3 regions of the Bradyrhizobium sp. TM102 genome follow, and region 3 is predicted to be linked to each of the others. Evidence: predicted binding sites of a transcription regulator. Region 3 holds the regulator's gene; each other region holds the start of a gene.

Region 1 (2,200 bases), 3.6 Mb from region 3:
ACCGTCGTTTTCGTGCTGATGGTGCTGGTGCTCTTGGTGAAGCCAACGGGATTGACGGGAAGGGCGGCCTGATATGACAACCCTGACGGACGACACGCTGCCGGTGACCCCTCGCGCGATGCGCGACGAGATGATCGCTTTCGTCGTGATGGCGCTGCTGCTGGCGTCGGTGCCATTCACGGGCGTCTACCCGTTCTTCGTGATGCAGGCGCTGTGCTTTGCGCTGCTCGCCTGCGCCTTCAATCTGCTGATCGGCTATGGCGGCCTGTTGTCGTTCGGCCACGCCATGTTCCTGGGCACCGCCGGCTATTGCTGCGCGCATGCGCTGAAGGTGTGGGCGCTGCCGCCCGAGCTCGGCATCCTCGTCGGCATCGCCGCGGCTTTCGTGCTCTCGCTCATCACCGGCTACATCTCGATCCGCCGCCAGGGCATCTATTTCTCGATGATCACGCTGGCGCTGTCGCAGCTGCTGTACTTCATCTACCTCCAGGCCCCGTTCACCCACGGCGAGGACGGCATCCAGGGCATCCCGCAGGGACACATGTTCGGCGTGTTCGATCTGTCCAAGCCGACGGTGCTCTATTACGTCGTGCTGGTGGGGTTCCTCGCCGGCTTCCTGCTGATCTTCCGTGTCATCAACTCGCCGTTCGGCGAGGTGCTGAAGGCGATCCGGGAGAATGAGCCGCGGGCGATTTCGCTCGGCTACCGGACCGACCAGTACAAGTTCCTGGCCTTCGTGCTGTCGGGAACCCTGGCCGGTTTTGCCGGTGCGCTGAAGGTGTTCGTGGCGCAGAACGCCTCGCTCACCGACGTCCATTGGTCGATGTCGGGCGAGGTCGTGCTGATGACGCTGGTTGGCGGCCTTGGAACCATCTTCGGCCCCGTGGTCGGTGCGTTCGCGATCATCGCCATGCAGCAATATCTCGCCGGCTTCGGCCAGTGGGTGACGGTAATCCAGGGCTCGATCTTCGTAATCTGCGTGCTCACCTTCCGCCGCGGCGTCATCGGCGAAATCGCGCATTACTTCCGGCGATCGCTCTAAGTAGCTGATTCAAAAGTGTTTTACTGCCCGCCTGAAAGCGGTGGATGATCCGGCTCCGCGGGCGTGAGATGACACGCGCGCGGATCGAAAATGGTCTATGACAGTTTCATGACGGCCCGACAGGGCCGGGCCATTTCCAACCGGTAGCCTACCCCCATGATGCGATGGTTTCGTGCTTTCCTTCCCAAGGAAGAACGGTTCTTTGACCTGTTCGACCGGCATGCCCAGACGGTGATCCAGGGCTCCATCGCGCTCCAGGGTATGCTGAACGGGGGCGAGGAGACGCCGGTCTATTGCCAGCGCGTCAACCAGTTCGAGAATGATGCCGACAACATCACCCGAGAGGTGCTGACGGCGGTGCGCCGCACCTTCATCACCCCGTTCGACCGCGGCGACATCAAGAACCTGATCACGTCGATGGACGACGCCATCGACCAGATGCAGCAGACGGCCAAGGCGGTGATGCTGTTCGAGGTCCGCACCTTCGAGCCGCCCATGCGCGAGATCGGCGGGCTTCTGATCGAATGCGCCAATCTGGTCGGCCGCGCGCTGCCGCTGATGCAGTCGATCGGCCCGAATGTCGCCATGCTGACCGCGATCACGGAGGAGCTCGGCAAGCTCGAGGGCCGCGTCGACGATCTCCACGACATCGGCTTGAAGGAGCTGTTCCTCAAGCATCGCGACGGCAATGCGATGGACTTCATCGTCGGCGTCGAGATCTACGACCACCTCGAGAAGGTGGCGGATCGCTTCGACGACGTTGCGAACGAGATCAACAGCATCGTCATCGAGCAAGTTTAGGACAGGCCGCTGTGGATGCCGCGTTGGGTCTTCCCGTCCTGGTCGGCTTGATCGCCGTCGCGCTGCTGTTCGATTTCCTGAACGGCCTGCACGATGCCGCCAATTCGATCGCGACCATTGTCTCGACCCGCGTGCTGCGACCGCAATTCGCGGTATTCTGGGCCGCGTTCTTCAATTTCGTCGCCTTCATGGTGTTCGGCCTGCACGTTGCCCAGACCATCGGCACCGGCATCATCGATCCCTCGATCGTCGATGCCCAGGTGATCTTCGCGGCCCTGGTCGGCGCCATCGTCTGGAACCTCGTGACCTGGGCGCTCGGCATCCCGTCCTCGTCGTCGCATGCGCTGATCGGCGGGC
Region 2 (2,200 bases), 1.8 Mb from region 3:
ATAACGACCGAACGATGACGTAATGCATGCAAACGCCGCGCGGACACCGCGCGGCGCCATGCTGGTCAAGCCTAAGCTTAGCTGGCCGCGCGCAGGTTCACCTTGCTCTCTGCGAGCTTGGTGAGCTTCTGGTCGGTCGCCTTCTCCTCCTCCAGCGTCTTGGCGAGCACGGTCGCGCAGTCGTTGCGGCCGAGCTGCTTGGCCCAGGCGATCAGGCTGCCGTAGCGTACGATCTCGTAATGTTCTGCGGCCTGCGCCGCGTTGATCAGGGCGGCGTCGAGCACCGCCTTGTCGGCGACTTCGCCGGCGGTCTCGTCGGCTTCCTCGATGATGCCGTCGATCGCCGGACAGTCGACCGCCTTCACGGGGACGCCGTGCATCTTGAACACTTCTTCGAGCCGCGCGACGTGCTGCTTGGTTTCTTCGAGGTGCGTCAAAAAGCCCTGCTTCAGCTGCGGATCGGTGGCCTTACTGGCCATCTTCGGCAGCGCCTTGGTCAGCTGCTGCTCGGCGTAATAGATGTCCTGGAGCTGATGCACGAACAGGTCGTTCATGGTTTTGATGTCTTTTGTGAACAGTCCCATCGTTCCGTCCTCTTCCGGTTTTGTGGAACACGAAGGCAGCGGCTTGCACGAAAAGCCGCTTATTCCACCATGTTCGGTTGCTGATGGGGCCCCAACGAGCACGCGGTATCGACGTTCCAAAAAAGACCCGGCTGGCTTGCGCTGGAACAATGCGGACGGCGCCGGCATCTGAAATCATGTCGGCATACGAAACGCGCGGGGCCGAGCCGGTTTCACGACTCATATGCTTAACGCGCCGCCGATGTGAACCGCGTATGACAAAAGTGACCGGTCCGACGCAGAACCAATTGTTGTCAAGGGCTGCACAAGCCGGTGTTTTTGCCTTAAATGAGCTGGATCATGCCCAGCGATCGATGCCTGCTTTTGGCCGTGATCGTACCCGACTGGCCAATGTCTGGCCGGGTCGGTCTTGCCCCCCGCCGGGAGGATGAATGCACGGACTGCTGCCCGCGCTGAAACGCGGCTTCAAGAGATGGATCGGCTGGCGACGGCTCGGAGTTGCCGCGAGCATCTTCATTATCGCCTTCGCGATCACCTCGCTGGTGCGGACCCTCAAGGGCATCGATACCGGGGTCATCCTGACTGCGTTAACCGAGATTCCCCGCGGCAGCATCGGGCTGGCGGCGATCTGCGTGTTCTTCGCGTTCTGTACGCTGACCTTCTACGATTTTTTTGCACTGCGAACGATCGGCAAGAAGCACGTTCCGTACCGCATTGCGGCGCTCTCCAGCTTCACGTCCTATTCGATCGGCCACAACATCGGCGCCACGGTCTTCACCGGCGGCGCAATCCGCTTCCGGATCTATTCGGATTACGGGCTGAACGCGATCGACGTCGCCAAGATCTGCTTCCTGTCGGGCCTGACCTTCTGGCTCGGTAACATCTTCGTGCTCTCGATCGGCATGGCGATCCATCCGGATGCGGCGTCCTCGATGGACCAGCTCCCCTCCTCGATCAATCGGCTGATCGCGCTCGGCGGCCTTGCCTCGATCGGTGCCTATCTGGTCTGGCTCTGCATGGGCGAAAAGCGGCGCGAACTCGGCCAGAAGGGCTGGAAGGTCGTGTTGCCGTCGGCGCCGCTGACGCTGGTCCAGATCCTGATCGGTGTGGTCGATCTCGGCTTCTGCGCCACGGCGATGTACCTGCTGATGCCGGCCAATCCGCCGATCGACTTCATGTCGCTGGCCGTGGTGTTCATCCTGGCGACGCTGCTCGGCTTCGCCAGCCATGCCCCCGGCTCGATCGGCGTGTTCGATGCCGCCATGCTGCTGGCGCTGCCCGAATTCGGGCGCGAGCAGCTTCTGGCGACGCTGCTGGTGTTCCGCATCCTCTATTTCGTGATCCCGTTCGGCCTCGCCATCTCCATCATGGGCACGCGCGAGCTCTGGATGAACGTGGTCGAGCCCTGGCAGGAGCGGCGGCGGCTGGCGGAGGCCTGCGCGCAGGCCAATCTGCCCAAGCAGGTGACGCCGATGGAGCGCGAGCGGATACTGCGCCAGGCCAACAAGCGGTAGGCCACGATCTGGACCCGGAGGGGTTGCGGGCGGCGGAGCAATGCTCTCTTATTTCCGCCTCAACTTTGCCGTTGAAGACGCGGGCCATGACCCCTGTATTCC
Region 3 (2,200 bases):
TCTCCGACAAGACCGCCTTCATGTATCTCGGCGAGCTGATCGAGTTCGACGACACCAGCAAGATCTTCACGTCGCCGAGCGACCGGCGCACGCAGGATTACATCACCGGCCGGTTCGGCTGAGGAGACGCGACATGGGTACTGAACATACCGCAAAAGCTTTCGACACCGACCTCCAGGAGCTCACCCGCCTGGTCGCCGAGATGGGCGGCATCGCCGAACGCATGATCGTCGATTCCGTCGGCGCGCTGATCCGCCGCGACGTCGCGCTCGGCCAGCGCGTCGTCACCATCGATGCCGAGCTCGACGCGCTGCAGAAGCGCATCGAGGAACGCGCGGTGCTCACCATCGCCCGCCGCCAGCCGATGGCGGTGGATTTGCGCGAGATCGTCGGCGCCATGCGCGTTGCGACCGACCTCGAGCGCATCGGCGACCTCGCCAAGAACATGGGCAAGCGCGTCGCCGCGCTGGAGACCGACTTCCATCCGCTGAAACTGTTCCGCGGCCTGGAGCACATGACCGACCTCGTGCAGCAGCAGGTCAAGTCGGTGCTGGACGCCTATGCCGCACATGATCTGCCGGCGGCGATGGCGGTGTGGAAGGGCGACGAGGAAGTCGACGCGATCTGCACCTCGCTGTTCCGCGAGCTCCTCACCTACATGATGGAGGATCCGCGCAACATCTCGTTCTGCATCCATCTGATGTTCTGCGCCAAGAACATCGAGCGGATCGGCGACCACGCCACCAACATCGCCGAGACCGTGTTCTACATGATCGAAGGCCAGGCGATCACCGACAAGCGGCCGAAGGGCGACATGACCACCTTCGCCACGACGGTCCCGAATACCTGAAGACTCAAGGAGCGACGACCCGATGGGCGCACGCATTATGGTGGTTGAGGACGAGGAAGCTCTCACCGAGCTGCTTCGCTACAACCTCGAAGGCGACGGCTATGACGTCGAGACGGTGATGCGCGGCGACGACGCCGACACCCGCCTCAAGGAGCACATCCCGGACCTGATCGTGCTCGACTGGATGCTGCCGGGCCTGTCGGGCATCGAGCTGTGCCGGCGGCTGCGGACCCGGCCCGACACCAAGCAGCTGCCGATCATCATGCTCACCGCGCGCGGCGAGGAGAGCGAGCGGGTGCGGGGACTTGCGACCGGCGCCGACGACTACATCGTCAAGCCGTTCTCGGTGCCGGAGCTTTTGGCGCGCGTGAAGGGCCTGCTTCGCCGCGCCAGTCCTGAGCGACTCGCGACAGTGCTGGCCTATGGCGACATCGAGCTCGACCGCGACAAGCGTCGCGTGGCGCGCTCGGGCCGGCCGATCGATCTCGGTCCGACCGAATATCGCCTGCTGGAGTTCTTCCTGGAGCATCCGGGCCGCGTGTTCTCGCGCGAGCAGCTGCTCGACAGCGTCTGGGGCCGCGACATCTACATCGACGAGCGCACCGTCGACGTCCATATCGGCCGCCTGCGCAAGCTGCTCAATCTCGGCCGCGAGCAGGACCCGATCCGCACCGTCCGCGGCGCCGGCTACGCGCTCGACGATCGCTTCGCGAAGGCGGAGCAGACGTAAGGTTTGCAGGCGTTGGGGTTTGGTGGGCTGCCGCCACATTCTCCGGTGTCGTCCCTGCGAAAGCAGGGACCCATAACCACAGGCAGTGGTTTGGCGAAGACTCGGAGTGACCATCTCGCGCAACAACAGCGCCCTGTGGTTATGGATCCCCGCGTTCGCGGGGATGACACCGAGTTGGTTGAGGCGCCGTCGTGTGACGGCTGCCGTCTTTGCGATCAGCTAAATCCACTCACCGCGGACCCGGCTTTGCCGGGGCACGCCGGCGATCCGCCGCCGGCTGATACGCGACGCGCGAGTGCTGGGCGCAGTAGGGCAGGCCGGACAGCGCCCTGCCGCCGCAGAAGAAGAAATCGGGGCTGGAGGGATCGCCGACCGGCCAATGGCAGGTGGCCTCGTTCAGCTCGAGCAGCGACAGCCGCTGGCTCATCGGCACCACGTTGTCGTAGGTGACCGGTTCGGCCTCCACCTCGACCTCGAAGGCCTGCGCCAGCGCGGTGTTGCCGCGCGCAATGGGGCGGGTCACCCGCATCATGTGCTGCGCGGGACGCGCCTTGCGCGGCCGGGGCGCTGCCGATGAAGGGCTCTTGGCACGGCCGGACAGACCGAGCCTGTGCACTTTG

Evidence for each region. The regulator PhoB, encoded in region 3, activates phosphate uptake and scavenging genes when phosphate is short. The targets are predictions, from matches to a motif close to TGTCATNNANCTGTCAT.
Region 1: the regulator PhoB is predicted to act here: its motif matches at 1,140-1,156, upstream of GDN70_RS23040 (DUF47 domain-containing protein).
Region 2: the regulator PhoB is predicted to act here: its motif matches at 828-844, upstream of GDN70_RS14160 (YbhN family protein).

What each region holds. Positions count from the first base shown of each region.
Region 1 covers NZ_AP021855.1:4,790,290-4,792,489, reverse strand. The annotation lists gene GDN70_RS23050 (branched-chain amino acid ABC transporter permease) at 1-72, shown strand, start outside; gene GDN70_RS23045 (branched-chain amino acid ABC transporter permease) at 74-1,042, shown strand; gene GDN70_RS23040 (DUF47 domain-containing protein) at 1,199-1,843, shown strand; gene GDN70_RS23035 (inorganic phosphate transporter) at 1,855-2,200, shown strand, end outside.
Region 2 covers NZ_AP021855.1:3,021,561-3,023,760, reverse strand. The annotation lists gene GDN70_RS14165 (ferritin-like domain-containing protein) at 78-584, opposite strand; gene GDN70_RS14160 (YbhN family protein) at 1,016-2,098, shown strand; gene GDN70_RS14155 (hypothetical protein) at 2,185-2,200, shown strand, end outside.
Region 3 covers NZ_AP021855.1:1,188,578-1,190,777, forward strand. The annotation lists gene pstB (phosphate ABC transporter ATP-binding protein PstB) at 1-122, shown strand, start outside; gene phoU (phosphate signaling complex protein PhoU) at 134-850, shown strand; gene phoB (phosphate regulon transcriptional regulator PhoB) at 873-1,580, shown strand; gene GDN70_RS05515 (GcrA family cell cycle regulator) at 1,810-2,200, opposite strand, start outside.